Linked DNA regions of Candidatus Puniceispirillum marinum IMCC1322. The protein of the gene in region 2 interacts with the protein of the main gene of each other region in a pairwise test. Links are inferred from orthologs where the notes say so. Each region holds a gene or a part of one and is shown on either strand. Other genes may lie near its edges. The genes, in order: SAR116_RS05230 and SAR116_RS00085.

Region 1 (9,151 bases), 1.1 Mb from region 2 along the record:
TTTGACTATCTCAGCCATATTGATGTTGCGACTGTGGCCAAGGCGCAAATCCTGCTGGATGATAATCGGTCTTTCACCTTTTCTGGTGATGTTGAAAAACTCAGCGCGCCCACGTCAGTCCTGTCAGGTAAAATCGATGCTAATAGCTTACGGTTACAGTCAATTTTCAATGATTGGCCAGATGACCTTGCCCCCGCATTAAAGGCGCAGCTTCAAAGCCAATTTTCAGGTGGAATCGTTAGCAATCTTGGTGCCGAATTTATTGGAGCCTTCAATCGGGACACGTTTGTTTTAAAATTATCAAAGCTTGATCTGGCAACAAAATTTGACAGTGTAAGGGCCAATTTATCCAAGGGTCAGATCCGACGTGTTGTGGGTACTGTTGGTGGTGCCATGGATATAAATGTCGGTGTTGGTGGCGTGATAAAAAGTGCCAATCTGGCACTTGATCTGAGCAATGGTTCGATATTGCTGGAAGATTTTACAAAGTCGATGCCGGTGCAAAAGGCCGCATTACAGATGGCGTTTCGCAATGGTGATCTGACGGTTGAGAGCTTTACTGCTGATTTTGCAGGTGATGGTGCGATCACGCTGAATGGTAATGTGACAGTTGCGGCAGACTGGATGCCGCGGGATTTCAACGTGAGTCTGGAAGTTGATAATCTTGATACGCGCTTTTTTCAGGCCTTATGGCCAAGATGGGCGCTGGCAAAGACCCGTAGCTGGATGCAGGCCAACCTTCTGGCAGGACATATTGAAAACGCCCGTATGTCGATGACTGGTGCTTATGTGCCGGCAACACAAAAGCCGGTACTTAGTGATATTTCAGCCACAGGGTCATATCGGGAGGCGACGGTAAGGTGGGCGCCTGACATGCCGCTTATAACCGGTATTGATGCTAATCTTGTGCTTAATAATGATGCCTTTAATATCACCTCATCTTCGGGGCAACTCGAAGACTTTGTTCTTGAAACTGGGCGGGTGACGATCGGTCCGATCCTGACCAATGACCAAAGAATGATCGATTTGTCGCTAAAGGCGCAAGGCGGAATGACGACGGCGCTGGATATTTTCAAACGCACCGGACGCAGCAAGGTAGGCGCGATCGATCTCGAAAAACTTACCGTATCTGGAACCACCGAACTGTCACTGACATCACGTTTTCCGTTACGTAAGGGGGCTAAATTTGCCAATGCCGACACCGCTGTAAATGCCACTACGCGCAATGCCACAATCAGGGGTCTGCCGTTTGGCATCAATCTGGAATCGGCGGCAATGATTGCCTCATTTGAAAAGAACAAGGTTGATATTACCGGTGATGCAGAAGTTTTTGATATGCCCGCCAGATTTACCTTTCAAACCAACAAAGCGACCCGAGAAGTTGATTTTGTAGGGCAGTTTGAATCATCGCCGATTATGACGGGTATTTTTGCCAAAATGTCCGGACTTGATATTGAGGGTAAAGCCAGCGCTAAAATTGGCTTTAGTTCATCGACCGGATGGAATAACGCACAGATTAACCTATCAACAGACCTGACCAACGCTTCGATCAATGTGCCAGCATTGAACTGGGCGAAATTTCCGGCTGAAAACGGCGTTGTGAATGCCAGCTTTGTGCTTCGTAACGGCGTGGTAACAGCCATACAGGATATTGACCTGTCACTAGGCACGCTGGCGGCCAAAGGGCAATTAGCGCTTGGTGTTGATGGCAGTTTGCAGGCGGCCTTTTTTAACAAGCTGACAATGCCGGGTAATGATATCCGTGATCTGATAGTCGAAACAAGCGCCAAGGGCGGCTGGAGCGTTAGCGCGTCTGCCCGCACGATTGATCTGGTGCCATTGCGACGCAATAAGGGTGTTGGCGGGGGCGCGCCCATTACCTTTGATGTGACCGCTGACACGATTTACATCGACGCACAAAACGCATTATCCGGCCATATTCAGGGTTCGCGTGATGAAGCGGGTAATGGTAAGGCTGTGTTTTCCGGTACGTTATTGACCAAAGGCAAACCATTGGTCAGCGAAGGCCAGATGACAGTGAATTTTGGTCCAAGAGGTGATCACCTTAGTGGGGCGGGCCTTATTGGCGGTGCCGAAACGCAGATTACATTTAATGGCAATGGCGGCGAGCAAGCGGTTCTTGTTCTGACCTCCAAAAATGCGGGGCGTATGCTGTCCGGGCTCGGGATTACCGATGCAATACGTGCGGGATCTGTCCGGCTAGAGAATAACTTTATCAGCACTGATTTTTCTTCCTTCAATACCAACATCACACTTTCAGATTTTAATGTGGTCAAAGCCCCACGGGCAGTCCGCATATTCTCGCTTTTGGGGCCAGCAGGTATCATCGGTCTGGTTGAAGGCGAAGGCACGGCCTTTAGCAACGGCGTTGCAAGGTTTGAAAAACGCGGATCGGATATTTCTATCTCGCGCATGGAAGCCAGCGGTGGAGCTGTCAGCGTGGCTGTTGTGGGGCGCTTTAACAACAAAACACGTCAAATGGATATTTCGGGGAATCTTGTACCAGCTAACCAGCTCAGTAAAATAATAGGGGCGGTGCCGCTTCTTGGGAACGTCCTGACCGGCATTGACAAGTCGGGTATTTTTACAACCCAGTTCAGCATGATCGGCAAAATGGATGATCCTGAAACCTCGATCAATGCGGCGTCATTGGCACCAGGAGTTTTGCGCGATATATTCAGTCCGGAATGGCTAAAGCGCGAAAGCGACCGCCTGTTTGGCGCGCAGGCCGACTAGCCAGCGACAAGCATGGCATGACGTTTTTTGCCTGCTGATATCTTGGCCTTGCCATCAATAAAATCAGATAATGTCAGTTGCATGTTTTCGTCATTGATAGCCACATCATTCACCCGCGCACCACCGCCGCGTATCAAGCGCCGCGCTTCGCCATTTGATGCGGCAAAGCCGACAATTTTTAGCGCCTCGACCATGTCCAGCGCTTCAGCCCGTCCCGCCGCAAGATCAAATTGTGGCAAACCGTCTGAAACGCCCGATCCGGCAAAGGTCTGCTGGGCTGTTTGCATGGCATGCGCGGCCGCCTCTGTGCCATGACACAGGCTTGTCGCTTCATTAGCCAGAATAATTTTGGCTTCATTGATGTCGGCACCTTCCAGCGCACCTAGCCGGTTCACCTCATCCATGGGCAATTCGGTAAATAGCGCCAGAAAACGGGCAACATCGGCATCTTCGGTGTTACGCCAGAACTGCCAGAAATCAAAAGCTGATAATTTATCGTCATTCAACCATACCGCACCATCGGCAGATTTGCCCATTTTGGCACCCGATGCCGTGGTGATAAGGGGTGACGTAAGACCAAAAATTTCCTGCGCATCGACGCGGCGGGTCAGATCAATGCCGGTAACGATATTGCCCCACTGATCCGATCCCCCCATCTGGAGCAGACATCCATAGCGGCGGCGTAGCTCGAGAAAATCATAAGCCTGAAGAATCGCATAGTTGAATTCCAGAAATGAAAGCGGTTGTTCGCGGTCAAGTCGCAATTTGACCGAATCCATGCCCATCATGCGGTTAATTGAAAAATGCGGGCCAAAGTCACGCAAAAACCGGATATAGCCAAGCGTGTCCAACCAGTCGGCATTATCAACCATAATTGCATCGGTCGGGCCATCGCCAAATTTCAGATATTTTTCAAATACCTTTTTGATGCCGTTCTTATTCGCTTCGATATCCTGATCTGATAGCAACGGGCGGGCTGTATCCTTACCTGACGGATCTCCAACCTTGGTTGTGCCGCCGCCCATCAGAACAATCGGCTTATGGCCGGTTTTCTGTAAAATACGTAGCATCATGATCTGCACCAGCGACCCGACATGCAGGCTATCGGCCGTACAGTCAAAACCAATATAGGCTGGCAAAACCTTGGTGCTGGCAGCATCGTCCAGCGCTTCGATATTGGTGGCCTGATGAATATAGCCGCGGTCAGTATAGTGCTGGATAAGATCTGATTTATAGGTCATGTCATTCAACTCAATATAGAGTGCAAAAGTCGTTACAATGCACTTGTCTCAATCAGGCAAGCGGGTCGAAATCATCTTCGTTAATCGAGTCGTTCAGATAAGCTTCGACACGTTCGATCATCGGGTCAAGATGCTCGGTAAAGAAGTGATTTGCCCCAGGCAGAACGTCAACGGTAATATTGACGCCTTTCTGAATTGATAGGCGTTCAACCAGCTTTTCGACACTTTCAGGTGGCACCTGTTCGTCCAGCTCGCCATGCATGATGAGTCCAGATGCCGGACAAGGTGCCAGAAACGAGAAATCATGCGTAACAGCAGGCGGCGTAACCGAGATGAATCCCTGAATTTCAGGGCGGCGCATCATAAGCTGCATACCAATCCATGATCCAAACGAAAAGCCGGCGATCCAGCATTGCCGCGATGATGGATTCTGCGCTTGCAACCAATCCATGGCTGTTGCCGCATCGGATAATTCGCCTTCGCCATTATCATATACACCCTGGCTTCGGCCAACGCCGCGGAAATTGAACCGCATGACGGAAAATCCGCGCGCTTGGAATAATTTATAAAGAGCATAGGTCACCCGGTTATTCATGGTGCCGCCTTTATCTGGCTCCGGATGCAAAATAAGCGCCGTCGGGGCGTCACTTGCTTCGGCAGGCATATAGCGACATTCAAGGCGACCTTCAGGGCCGTTAATGATGACCTCAGGCATATTTTTTTTGCTCCACTTGTGCTATTTAATGAACGGCTTATATCTTAATAAGGCGCGATCGCCAAGCCAGCTTTGTGCAGATCGTTAATCAGATGAGAGAAACTGCAATCATGTTTGCAAATTTGAACCGTGATCTAAAGGCAATTATGACGCGTGACCCCGCGGCTAGCAATCGTTTTGCCGCGGTGATTCTATATCCAAGTTTTCATGTCATGGTGGCCTATCGCTTGTCGAATCCATTGTGGAATATCGGGCTACGCTTTATTGCGCGTTGGATCATGCAGATTGCCCGCTGGCTCACAGGCATCGAAATTCATCCCGGTGCGACCATCGGCGGTGGTTTTTTTGTCGATCATGGGTCAGGCGTCGTGATTGGTGAAACAGCCATAATCGGCGATAATGTAACGTTGTATCAGGGGGTCACGCTTGGTGGTGTGTTGCCGGCGGTAGATGCTGAATCGCAACGTTCGGTCAAACGCCACCCAACTTTGGGCGATGATGTGATCGTCGGATCAGGTGCGCAGATTCTGGGTAATATCACCGTTAATCGTTGTGCGCGTGTCGGTGGTAATTCGGTGGTCACCAAAGATGTGCCTGAGGGCGCAACCGTTGTCGGTGTTCCGGCTCGCCAGATGACAAATAAGACAACGCCGAAAACCGTTGATGAGAGCTTTCAGCCCTACGGCGTTCATGATATGGCTAATGCCGATCCACGCGAGCGCATTATCACCGCGCTTGTTGATGAAGTGCAAAGCTTGCGTGCCCGTCTTAATGATATGGAAGATCGTGTTTCGGCAACCCAGCTTCACAACAAGGCAGGAAAAACCAGCCAGCCAAGTAGGCGTAGCAATAAATCTTGATTATCTTTTTAGTTTTTAGCTGGAACCATGCGTGATGGGAATGACGCCGCTTTATTTTGACAACAATGCCACAGCACCGCTTCGCCCTGAAGCGTCGGCGGCGATACATAAGGCGATGGGCGCACCAGCGAATCCGTCATCGGTACATTCTTTTGGCCGTACGGCACGTTTGACCGTCGAGGCGGCGCGTGAATCAGTTGCTTTGCTGGCGGGGTCAAGAGCCGCAGATGTGGTGTTTACCAGCGGCGGTACCGAATCCAACAATCTGGCTTTGGCCGGCTTTGCGCATATTGTCACCTCGGCAATTGAGCATGATTCGGTGCGTGCATGTGCTGTGAGTGCCAGTGTCATCAATGTGACATCAGATGGCGTGATTGATCTGGAGCATGCGCGTGCTGTGCTTGCCGGATTGCCTGACGAGCAAAGGCCATCAACCATCTTGTCGGTAATGGCAGCCAATAACGAAACAGGCGTTATTCAGCCAGTGGCTGAACTTGTTGCGCTGGCGCGTGAAAACAACATTGCCGTGCATAGCGATATGGTGCAATTACTGGCTAAGGATCATTTCAGCTTTGCCGCGCTAGATCTGGATTACGCCAGCCTGTCGGCGCATAAAATTGGCGGGCCGGCGGGTGTCGGTGCTGTGCTGGTCAAGCCGGGCAATGCGTTGCAAAGTTTGCTACGGGGCGGCGGTCAGGAACAGGGACGTCGCTCAGGCACAGAAAACTTTATTGGCATTGCCGGTTTTGGTGCCGCCGCATCGGCTGCCTTTGGGGATGTTGCGCATTATGAAGCGATGTCAAAATGGCGCGATCAGTTTGAAGATATGATGCTTGCGCATGTGCCAGATGCGCATGTTTTTGGCCAGCAGGTGCCGCGCCTTGGAAATACCAGCTGTCTTGCGATTGCGGGCAAGTCCGCCGAAACCATGGTTATGGCGCTTGATATTGCGGGTGCCGCGATCAGTGCCGGATCAGCCTGTTCGTCAGGCAAGGTCAAAACAAGTCATGTGCTGGCCGCTATGGGGGCTGGTGATCTGGCTGGTCAGGCTGTGCGTATTTCGGGAGGCTGGCAAACCAAGAAAACCGACTTTGAAAGGCTTGCAGATGTCTTTCTTGGGCTGTACAAGCGTTAGAATTGCGGACGGTAACTGCGTGCAAGCCGACAACATAACCAAATGAAATAGGAGTGGTGACTGCGATGCCAAACATCATCTTTGTAAAGCCAGATGGCACCGAGTTGAATGTCAACGTCAATGAGGGCGTGAGTGTGATGGAAGCTGGCCGCGATGCCAATCTTGGTATTGAAGGTACCTGTGGGGGCTGTTTGTCTTGTGCAACCTGTCATGTGATTGTTGATGCCGACTGGTTTGCCAAAACCGGCGCGCCTAGCGAGGATGAAGAAGATATGCTCGATCTCGCTTTTGGCCTGACCGAAACCTCACGGCTTGGGTGTCAGTTGACAATGTCGGCTGAACTTGATGGCATCCGTCTTACAATTCCGGATGATATGTAGGGACTAAACAATGTCTGTGGCCAAAACAGCCAGCAACAATGTGCATGCCGCGACCACATCTGCGTCGGTGCAGGCTACTGATAGGCCGACTGCTGATCTATCAGCCATAAACTCGCTTGGCTTTGCCAAAGCGCCTGCCGATACACGGGTTGTCGTGGCAATGTCAGGCGGCGTTGATTCATCGGTCACGGCGGCGATGCTGCATGATGAAGGCTATGAAGTCATTGGTATCACCTTGCAGTTGTATGACCATGGTGTGGCGGTTCAGACCAAGGGTGCCTGTTGTGCGGGCATTGATATCCACGATGCACGGACAGTTTCGGCGCGGCTGGGCATTCCGCATTATGTGCTGGATTATGAGTCTAAGTTCCGTGATCAGGTGATGGAAGATTTCGCCGATAGTTATTTGCGCGGCGAAACGCCTATCCCCTGCGTGCGCTGTAACCAGACAGTCAAATTTACCGATTTGCTGACAACTGCGCAGGAACTTGGTGCGGATTGTCTGGCCACTGGCCATTATGTCCAGCGTCTTGAAACGCCAGCCGGACCAGTATTACGGCGCGGTATTGATGCGTCCAAGGATCAATCCTATTTCCTGTTTGCGACCACGGCAGAGCAGATGGACTATCTGCGCTTTCCGCTGGGCGGGCTGACCAAGGATGAAACGCGCGATCTGGCGCGCAAATATGGTTTGGCGGTATCCGAAAAACCTGACAGCCAGGATATCTGCTTTGTGCCAAATGGCCGGTATGGCGATGTTGTGCGGCGCTTGCGGCCAGGTGCTGTTGAGGCTGGTGATATTGTGCATCTTGATGGTACCGTTCTGGGTCAGCATAAGGGCGTGATCGATTATACCATTGGCCAGCGTCGCGGACTTGGCATTGGCGGGCGCAAGGATGCTGACGAAGCTGACGGCCCGTTATATGTTGTCGGTATTGATGCGGCCGCGCATCGTGTCATTGTTGGCCCGCAAAGCGCACTTGCCTGTTATGAGGTGCATCTGAGCGAGACCAGCTGGGTTGCTGGTGGCGGTGCGCCTGTTGCCGGACATCCTGTGCTTGCACGGTTGCGCAATACCGCCCCGGCGATGCCTGCCGTGCTCGAGGCAGGTGAGGGTGGCTGTGCAATTGTGCGGCTGGACGATCCGCAATTTGGCATTGCCGTGGGGCAAGCGGCGGCAATCTATGATGCGGCTGATCCTGAAAATCTGCTTGGTGGGGGGTGGATTTCGGCCGCCCCGCTTGCGGGTGCAGATGGTCAGCTATCCTAGAGCCCACCCGATAGTTTCTTTAGCACAATCAGCAGACATCCATGCTGTTCTTTAGGCCATAATCTATAGCAACGAGCTATCGTCGTTAGATTTTGTAGCAGCTAGTTCGGCGCGTTTTGCAGCGGCTTTGCTACGGCGCGATATGCGGGGCGGGTGAAGATAGGCTTCCCATTCCTGACGATCTTCAAGATCCGACAGATGCACATCCAGGGCGCGGTTAGCGATCTGAATTTCGAGCATGAATAACGACATGGCGACCATCAGCAGGACGATGCTGGTAAAGAACAGCCAGCTGCCAAAGGACACATGATCCAGATACATGGCAATCATCGCTGCCAGCGCCGCTACAAAGGCTGTTGCGGCACAGGTCTGGACAATACCAATCAGTTGCAGGCGTTTGCGCAGGCTGGCGATCTGGCGCAAAAACCGCGCGGCGTCATCGGGCGTTGTGTTGTCACGCACCGCATTGTCATGCAGATTGCGGATCAAGGTGGCCAGCACCGAATAACGGTTGCCAAAATTGATCATCATCAGGGGGATGGCGGGAAATAACACGCCGATAATCAGAATATCCTGTTGCATAGCTACCTCAATAAAGCTGGCCCAGCATAACCGCTTTGATAGGCTGGTTCCAGCCTGTTAGCGTACTGATGAGAAAGCTATTGGCTAAAATTCATCCGCCGATGCCCACTAGCCTTAGTTCAAGCAGACCATCGATAATATATTGCACCGAAAGCGCTGCTAGAATAATCGCCGTGACACGCGAAAACACCGAGGCAATGCGCGTATCGAT
Region 2 (9,053 bases):
CTGACGCCACCCATATTGTCGCGCTTGGTGGTGACGGGCATATGCTCAATGTGTTGCATGAAACCATGTCATCTGGCTTGCCTGTTTTCGGAATGAATTGTGGGCATCTTGGTTTTTTGATGAATCACTATGCCAGTGCCGAACTACCTGAACGCATCGCCGCCGCCGAAGGCGCCCCCATTCATCCATTGCGCATGACCGCCACCGACAAGGATGGTTCAACGCACGACGCGCTGGCGATCAACGAAGTGTCATTATTGCGGCAGACGCATAACGCCGCCCATATCAATATTTCTGTCGATGGCAAAAACAAACTTGAACAGCTGATCTGTGATGGTGTTTTATTGGCAACGCCTGTCGGCTCGACCGCCTATAATCTGTCGGCGCATGGGCCGGTCATTCCGCTTGGCACCGAATTAATGGCCTTGACACCGATCTCGCCATTCCGGCCACGGCGCTGGCGCGGGGCATTGCTACCGGAAACCTCGGCAGTCGAACTGGTAAATCTTGAACCTGATTTCAGGCCACTTAGCGTCAGTGCTGACAGCACCGAATTTCGTCATGTCAAACATGTTTCCATCGCTCAGGCGCGCGATATCACATTGAATTTACTATATGATCCTGGGTTTTCTTTGACCGAACGTGCAATTCAGGAACAATTCTTGGTTTAATAAGCCTGTTCATTATTTATTAATACTTTGCAGTCTATAATATCGGACAATCAGCCTATTGATTTGATGGAGCAGACAGCATGACACAGGAATCCCCCCAAAGGCCTGCACAATGTGCACATATCAGCCTATCCAGAGCACGTAAGGCACTGACCGAGGTAACAAACGGTGACATATCTCAGAGATTTGCCACCTTATTCGAACATGGCACCCTTAAAGTTGAGCTATACGAACCGGTAAAAGCCGATTATCAGACCCCGCATCGTCAGGATGAGGCCTATATCATCATTGATGGCACTGGCATTTTCGAGATGGCCGATGAACGCGTGCCGTTTGCCCCGGGCGATTTTCTGTTTGTTGCCGCCGGTGTGCCGCATCGCTTTACCCAGTTTGGCGAGAGCATGACAACATGGGTGATTTTCTATGGTCCCGATGGAGGCGAGGCCGCCTAATGCCGCGCCAAACGCTATTGAGCCTCTATTTCTTTGGCATTTTCCTGCAAGCGGGTGCCTATGGGCTGACCTTTTTATTACCAGCTTTATTTGCCGACTTTGGTGGCAATGAAGCCGATGTCGGTTTTGTGCTGGCATTGACAGCGATCGCGACATTAATTGTTGTGATTTATTCTGGCCATATCACCAGCTGGTTAGGCATCATGCCCACCATCGCTTTATCTGGTGGTCTGATCACCGTGGCGGGATTGTTATTTGGGCTTGCCGGTCAAACTGGGCTGATAGTAGAGGCGGCAGGCCTGTTCCTAGGCGCGGGCTGGGGTTTGTTCTATACCCTGACACCGGTAGCGCTAAATCGCGTCATTCACCCGCATGAGCGCATTCAGTATTTCACCCTTCTTTCGGTTTTCATCATGGCTGGGTTTGGTCTCTCACCAGTATTTGGTGCGGCTATGACGCGGCTGGGCTTTGGCATGGGACTGACTTTTCTAGCCACGGCCGGCCTATGTGGGATCAGCGCCATTTTGTTTTTCTGGCTTGCCGCGCCAATGCGGATACTGACCATTGAAAAGCAGATTATTGATAAAACCAGACTGACAATGACCAGCATCAAGCAGGTAATGACATCGCGTGCCGCTATTCCCATTATCATGGTCGGCATTGGTGCCAGTGTTTTTGCTGGCATCACCAATTTCCAGATTGTCTATGCCGACGCCCAGAATATGGCCTATGCCGATTATTTTCTGGCTTATACGGTTACGGTGATTATTTGCCGTGTGATATTTGCGCAATTCATGGGCGGGCAATCACCCTATGCGGTGATCGCACTCTTGCTTGGCGTTATGGGGTTTAGCGTCATGCTGTTTATTCTACAAGACAGCAATGTCTTTCTCTATGTGCTTGGCGCCATATTATTTGGCATTGGCTATGGCGTATCCTATCCGATCATCAAGGCGATGGCGGCGAATGAGGCACAGCCCGATATCATCCCGCAGACTTTGCAATTATTTGGCCTGTCCTATTTTATTGGCGTGTTTGGCTTTCCGTTTCTGGCTGGTCACATGATCGTTAATGGCGGTATGGCGATTTTGCTTTGGACGGTGTTCTCTCTGGCGGTTTTGGAATGTGCTTTGGCTACTGGCCGCTATTTCAAACGGCTTTGACCTCGGCCGCCTAAAAACGCATCGATCCGCGTCCATATATCCGCCACCACATCGGGTGTTTCATTCAGCAATTCATGCCGCGCCCCGTCATATTCATAGCGCGTCAGATGCGGCAGACAGGCCAGCATCCGGTCACTAGACTTTTTATGCACCACCCGTTCATCACCCGCCTCAAAGCCCAGCACCGGACAATCTACCGCCGCCATCCAGTCTTTGTTCAATGTCGTGCGCGCACATGATTCATAGGCGGCGCGCACCCAGCCTGCGGTTGGCTGACTCCGTCGCAATTCGGGATTATCATCAAACCAGACAAATTGGCTTTCATATCCGGCTTTATCGCGTGACAGCAGATTATGCGGGCGAAATTGCCTGATATAATCAAGCGTCGGCGGCTTTTTAAACGGCAGATAGAAACGCCCGAACCCTGCCGCAACAAGCGTCTGCGTGATGAGACGCACCATCCATACAGGCATGACGGGTGGCACGATCATCGGCGACAGGATAATCGCCGCCTGCACCTGCGCCCGCAGATGCTGGCACAGGCGCAACGCCAGATGCCCGCCCATCGAATGACCGAACAGTATCACTGGCCTATCCTGCCAGCCCACCGCCGTGATCAATCTGTCCATCGCGCCAATATGCTGGTCAAAGCTGTCACAATGCACCGCCATACGATGCCGCCCCAGATGCCCCGACATGCCCTGCCCGGGCCAGTCTATCGCCAGCACATTATAACCGCGGTCATTGAACGCCTTTATCACATCGCTATATTTTTCGCAAAATTCGGTAAATCCCGGACACAGCAGAACATGCCCCCGCACTTTCCCCTGCATTGTGCTTTGATCAGCTATTTCGGCCAGATGCCCGCGCAGATTATGGCCATCATAGGGCTGGTTGATATCGGTACCAGACGGCAAGACAAGCCCCGCTTCGCTGGCATGGCGATACATCAGCTTATGACCTCTTGCGGCCTATCGCCGACACCGTCATAGTCAGAACTGCCATCATAATCTTTCGTCAGATCATCATCTATGAAACCATCAGACTGGCGTTGCCACATCATGGCATAAAGCCCGTTTTTGGCCAGAAGCTGGCGATGCGTCCCACGCTCACATATTTCACCATCAGCCAGCACCAGAATTTCGTCAGCATCGACAACCGTCGAAAGCCGGTGTGCAATAACCAATGTTGTCTGGCTTCGTGAAATATCATTCAGCGAACGCTGAATATCCTTTTCGGTGCGGCTATCCAGCGCCGATGTGGCTTCATCAAACAGAAAGATCGCAGGCTTTTTCAAAATCGCGCGGGCAATCGCAACGCGCTGTTTTTCACCGCCAGACAGTTTTAGCCCACGTTCACCAACGCGGGTGTCATAGCCATCGGGTAATTTGCTGATAAAGCCATCAATCGCCGCCGCCTTGGCCGCCGCTTCGATGTCGGCCTGGCTGGCATCATGCCGGCCATAGCCGATATTATAGCCAATCGTCGAATTAAACATGACCGTATCCTGCGGCACCACGCCAATGACACTGCGGAGTGAACTTTGCGATACATCGCGCAGATCCTGCCCATCCAGACAGATACTGCCTTCATTCGGATCATAAAAGCGGAATAGCAGCCGCGAAATCGTCGTTTTGCCAGACCCGCTTGGGCCAACAATGGCGGTACGCTTGCCTGGCGGCACACGAAAGCTGACACCTTTGAGAATAGGCCGGTCAGCATAGGCAAAATGCACATTGTCAAAGACCAACTCACCGCCGCCAACAGCCAGATCGCCAGCATCCGGCTTGTCGGCAATATCGGGTTCTTCATCCAGCAATTTGAACATACGTTCCATATCGACCAGCGACTGGCGTAACTCCCGATAGACCCAGCCCAGAAAATTAAGCGGCAGATAGAGCTGTAACAGATAGGTATTCACGATCACAAAATCACCCACGGTCAGCAATCCGCGCTGGATATCCAGACCTGCCATCCCCATCATCGCCATCAGACCAATGGCAATAACCGCCCCCTGTCCGATATTGACCACCGACAATGACGTACGTGATTTGACCGCCATGATTTCATATTTGCGCATCGCCGTATCATAACGCTCGGCTTCAACCTCTTCGGCATTGAAATATTTGACTGTTTCGTAATTCAGCATCGAATCAACCGCGCGTGTCGCAGCGCTTTCATCAGCATTATTCATCTCACGCCGGAACCGTATCCGCCATTCGGTCACCTTGATCGTGAAGATCACATAGGCCATCACCGTCACGAATGTCACCGCCGCATAGAAAAATCCGAACATCGACCACAGAATGGCACTGACAAACAGCATTTCGACAAATAGGGGCAACACCTCGAAAAAGGCGATGGTCAGCAGAAATTCAATACCTTTGGCACCGCGATCAATCGACCTTGTCAGGCCGCCTGTCTGCCGATCAAGATGAAACTGCAATGACAATTTATGCAGATACCGAAAGGCATTCAAGGCGGCACCGCGCACCGCACGCTGGGCAACGCTGGCAAACAGATATTGCTTGGCTTCGCTGAATACCTGCTGGCCAAGCCGTGCCAGTGCATAACCTGCCACGACCCACATTAGGGCCGACATCGCAAATCCCTGATCACCATTGACCAGATCAACCGCCGCACCATACATAAGCGGGGTTATTATATTTGACCCTTTTGCCGCCATAAGACAGGCAAAGGCCGCCGTTATACGGCCACGCACACGCCAGTTACCACGCGGTATTGTGTAACGCGCCAAACCGGCAAGCAGCGTAATGATTTTCTTTGACTTCGGGTCTGACATATTCACCGTCTAGTTTGACGCCAGCAGATACTGTCATGGGTAACAGCATAAAACAGGCTTCTGAAACCCGCCTATGACGCGACAGAAAAGCTTTCGCCGCACCCACAACGGGCAATTTCATTGGGATTATTAAAGACAAAACGCGCGGCAAATTTATCTTCCTGCCAATCCATCTCCGACCCGATCAGAAACATCACGGCTGTTGGATCAATGAATAAAGTCACGCCTTTTTCTTCAACCTTATCTTCAAACGGTTTTTGCTCGGTCGCAAATTGGACATCATATTGCATACCTGAACAACCGGTGGTCTTGATACCCACCCGCAGACCGATAACATCGCTCTCAGCCTTGTTCATCAGGCTTTGAACATGCAGTGCCGCCTTATCCGTCAAAGTGACGATCGGTTTATTCGGGTCAAACATGATCTATCCTTTCCAAACGCATTACAAATTAGCAACCCAAAGGGCTATTCTACCAGTCAAGCGCCAGCTTTGCATCATCGCTCATGCGCTCGGGCGTCCATGCTGGATCCCACACAAGCTCGACACTCACACTGCCAACGCTATCAACCTTTGCCACCGCTTCGGCAACTTGGCCTGGCATTTCGCCTGCCACGGGGCATCCGGGCGCGGTCAGTGACATTGTGATATCGACATCGCCATTATCCTGCCTTATCACATCATATATAAGACCTAGATCAAAAATATTAACCGGTATCTCAGGATCATGCACTGATTTCAGCGCATCTTCAATCGCCACCGCGTCAGCCTGTCCTTGCGGTGCTTCAAGCGGGCTACCTGCCGTTGCACGGAACCCATCACCTTCGCTCGACGTATTGGCACCAAAATTCAGAAATTCGGGTAACCCCGGCCCCAGATAACCACTGTCATTTTCACGCGCCAGCTTATTGTCCTCGGCTGAACGCATATGACTTGGAATATTTACGGATGCAGATGCTTTATAGGGATTGTCCACATCCTCATCCTTCTGCTCATCAATCTGATCGTTCATCTATTCTACCTTTTGATGGTCAATTACCACCTAGCCAAAAATGCGCCCTAGCTGAAAATACGTACCACTTTTTCCAATGATGTTGCCAGCGCGTCAAATTCACTTTTAGTGGTGTAAACACCAACCGACGCCCGCGCTGTTGACGATACATCCAGATAATCCATTAACGGCTGGGCGCAATGATGCCCTGCCCTTATCGCAACACCATCACGGTCAATGATCGTCGAAATATCATGCGGATGCGCACAATCCATCGTAAATGACACAACGCCCGATTTACCAACCGCCGTACCAATGATATTGAGCCCCTCAACCGCACTTAGACGCTGATGCGCATAGGACAGAACGTCCTGTTCATGCGCCCGTATCGCCGCCATCCCGATTGATTCAACATAATCAACCGCCGCGCCCAGCGCAATAACTTCGGCAATCGCTGGCGTCCCCGCTTCAAAGCGATGTGGCGGCGCGGCATAGGTGCTTTTCTCAATGGTGACACGATCAATCATGTCGCCGCCACCCATGAAGGGCGGCATATCAGCCAGAATCTCAGACCTGCCCCACAGCACGCCAACGCCATTAGGGCCATATAATTTATGCGCTGAAAACACATAGAAATCACATCCCAGCGCGGTCACATCAACTGGCATATGGACAACGCCCTGACAGCCATCAACGACAAATAACGCATCAACCGATTTTGCCAGCTTGGCAATCTCGGCCAGCGGATAAACCGTACCCAGCACATTCGATACATGCGATATCGAAATGATCCGTGTCTTTTCACTGGTCATCTCGGTCATGGCCTGCATCGAAAAGCTGCCATCTTCATCCATCGGAAAGGCACGCAACACGGCACCGGTACGTTCGGCAACCATCTGCCATGGCACGATATTGGCGTGATGTTCGGCAATGCTGATAAGAATCTCATCACCTGCCTGCAAACGGGGCAAAGCCCAGCTATGCGCAATCATGTTCAAGGCCATGGTCGCGCCAGAGGTCAGCACAATCTCGTCGGGTGACGGGGCGCCGATAAATCCGGCAACTTTCTGGCGTACAGCTTCATAGGCATCGGTTGAGGCCTCGGATAGAAAATGCAAACCACGATGCACATTCGAATAGGTATCCGTATAGGCAGACATCAAAGCATCCATCACCTGATGCGGTTTTTGTGCCGAGGCGGCTGAATCCAGATATACCAACGGCTTGCCATGAATTTCGCGTGACAGGATCGGAAAGTCAGCGCGGATCGCGTCACTATCAAAGACCGCCGTTTTAAGCGCTAGATTATCGGTCATAGCGACACCCCTTTGACATCCGCCATCCAGCCATCACTGATATGCCTAAGCATTGAAGCCAACGCCGCATTATCCACCACATCAATCGCGTCATCCAGAAACGCGCCGATAAGCATGGCACGGGCTTTCGCTTTGGGAATGCCCCGGCTGGTCAGATAGAAAAGCTGCGTTTCATCAAGTTCACCAACGGTGGCACCATGCGCACAGATCACATCATCGGCATAGATTTCGAGTTCGGGTTTGGCATCGGCTTCGGCCTTGCGTGACAATAACAACGCACGGCTCATCTGCTGGCCATCGGTTTTCTGGGCATCGGGTGCGACATGCACCTTGCCTTGAAACACTCCACGTGACGCATCATCCAGTACCCCACGGATAATCTGGTTTGAATGGCAATGCCCAACCGCATGATCCATATAGGTGGTGATATCGTGATGCTGTTTATCCCGACCAAGATAGATCGCCGACAAGCCACATTCCGCCGTTTCGCCAGTCAGCGTCACATGCGTTTCCAACCGTGCCAGCTGGCCACCTGCCGAAATCGAAAAGCCGGCAAAGACCGATTCCTCACCCAGCGCAATACCCGTCGCCGCCAGATGCACACTATCGGCACCCTCGGCCTGCACTTTGGCATAATCAAGCCGCGCTTTATCGGCAAGACGAAGCGCACAAAGCGGCGCATTCAACCCAAGCTGGCTTTGATGCCATTCGGCAATCACCGCCGCGCTGCCCATACCGACATCGACCATCAAAACCGGATGCGCCGACACATTTTCACCATCGCCTTCAAATGCCAACAATACTGGTTGCGTAATCTGCACCCCTGCCGCAACCGACAGCCGCAGCCCTGAACTCATCGCCGCTAACGACAGATTGCCAACCGGATGATCGTTCGGGGCAAGCCCCGCCACCTCGGCCGCAATCGCATCAAAATCCGATGTCAGACTATGTGTCGCCACCATGCCATCAGGCAGCCCGTCAAGGCTAGCCACATCAATCATGCCATTATAAAAGCGGATCACATGCGCCTGCATCTCGGCCGCAATCTTGGCAATCGTCGCGCTTGTTTCACGTCCTGTTTCACCGCCTTGAATAGCAGGCACAAGATCACGCGCAATCACCGCCCCAAGCCGCGTAAAGCGCCACGCTTCAACATTGGCATCCGGCCAACCACTGGCTTGCCAGCGTGCCAGCGCATCGCTCCGCACACCGCCAAGTCCGGTCATTTGGTCAAGATTAGGCTGCATCGTCGATGCCAGCATAGCCCTGCTCCTCTACTTCAAGTGCCAGCGACTTATCGCCAGATTTACGGATTTTACCACCTGCCAGAATATGCACATAATCAGGCACGATATAATCCAGCAAACGCTGATAATGCGTAATCACCAGCATCGAGCGCGCTGGATCACGCAACAGATTAACCCCTTCCGACACGATCTTCAGCGCATCAACATCAAGGCCGGAATCGGTTTCATCAAGCACCGCCATCATCGGTTCAAGCAAGGCCATCTGCAGAATTTCATAGCGTTTCTTTTCACCGCCTGAAAAGCCGACATTGACCGCCCGCTTCAGCATCTCGTCATTAATGCCCAGAATTTTGGCCTTGGCGCGCACCATTTTGACAAATTCAAGCTGATCAACTTCATCCTCACCAGCCT

What was found.
Region 1: the proteins of SAR116_RS00085 (region 2) and SAR116_RS05230 interact in binary tests that used the Escherichia coli proteins (3 or more experiments, as listed by UniProt). The link is inferred for Candidatus Puniceispirillum marinum IMCC1322 from one-to-one orthologs.

The regions. Positions count from the first base shown.
Region 1 is NC_014010.1:1,076,271-1,085,421, reverse strand. What follows is about bases 5,649-8,430. They hold SAR116_RS05230 (2Fe-2S iron-sulfur cluster-binding protein), read left to right. Parts: upstream 5,649-6,773; coding sequence 6,774-7,088; downstream 7,089-8,430. Other genes in these bases: SAR116_RS05220 (DUF2721 domain-containing protein), read right to left, coding at 8,422-8,430; mnmA (tRNA 2-thiouridine(34) synthase MnmA), read left to right, coding at 7,099-8,358; SAR116_RS05235 (cysteine desulfurase family protein), read left to right, coding at 5,649-6,708. Outside these bases: SAR116_RS05255 (YhdP family protein), read left to right, coding at 1-2,757; tyrS (tyrosine--tRNA ligase), read right to left, coding at 2,754-3,998; SAR116_RS05245 (alpha/beta hydrolase), read right to left, coding at 4,051-4,713; cysE (serine O-acetyltransferase), read left to right, coding at 4,824-5,573; more of SAR116_RS05235, read left to right, coding at 5,608-5,648; more of SAR116_RS05220, read right to left, coding at 8,431-8,940; SAR116_RS05215 (MarC family protein), read right to left, coding at 9,032-9,151. UniProt on the Escherichia coli protein: Ferredoxin are iron-sulfur proteins that transfer electrons in a wide variety of metabolic reactions. Although the function of this ferredoxin is unknown it is probable that it has a role as a cellular electron transfer protein.
Region 2 is NC_014010.1:15,348-24,400, reverse strand. What follows is about bases 3,837-6,520. They hold SAR116_RS00085 (HesB/IscA family protein), read right to left. Parts: upstream 5,512-6,520; coding sequence 5,161-5,511; downstream 3,837-5,160. Other genes in these bases: SAR116_RS00075 (cysteine desulfurase), read right to left, coding at 6,148-6,520; SAR116_RS00080 (DUF59 domain-containing protein), read right to left, coding at 5,561-6,100; SAR116_RS00090 (ABCB family ABC transporter ATP-binding protein/permease), read right to left, coding at 3,837-5,089. Outside these bases: SAR116_RS00110 (NAD kinase), read left to right, coding at 1-671; SAR116_RS00105 (cupin domain-containing protein), read left to right, coding at 752-1,123; SAR116_RS00100 (MFS transporter), read left to right, coding at 1,123-2,286; SAR116_RS00095 (alpha/beta fold hydrolase), read right to left, coding at 2,268-3,236; more of SAR116_RS00090, read right to left, coding at 3,236-3,836; more of SAR116_RS00075, read right to left, coding at 6,521-7,395; Fe-S cluster assembly protein SufD, read right to left, coding at 7,392-8,657; Fe-S cluster assembly ATPase SufC, read right to left, coding at 8,632-9,053. UniProt on the Escherichia coli protein: Is able to transfer iron-sulfur clusters to apo-ferredoxin. Multiple cycles of [2Fe2S] cluster formation and transfer are observed, suggesting that IscA acts catalytically.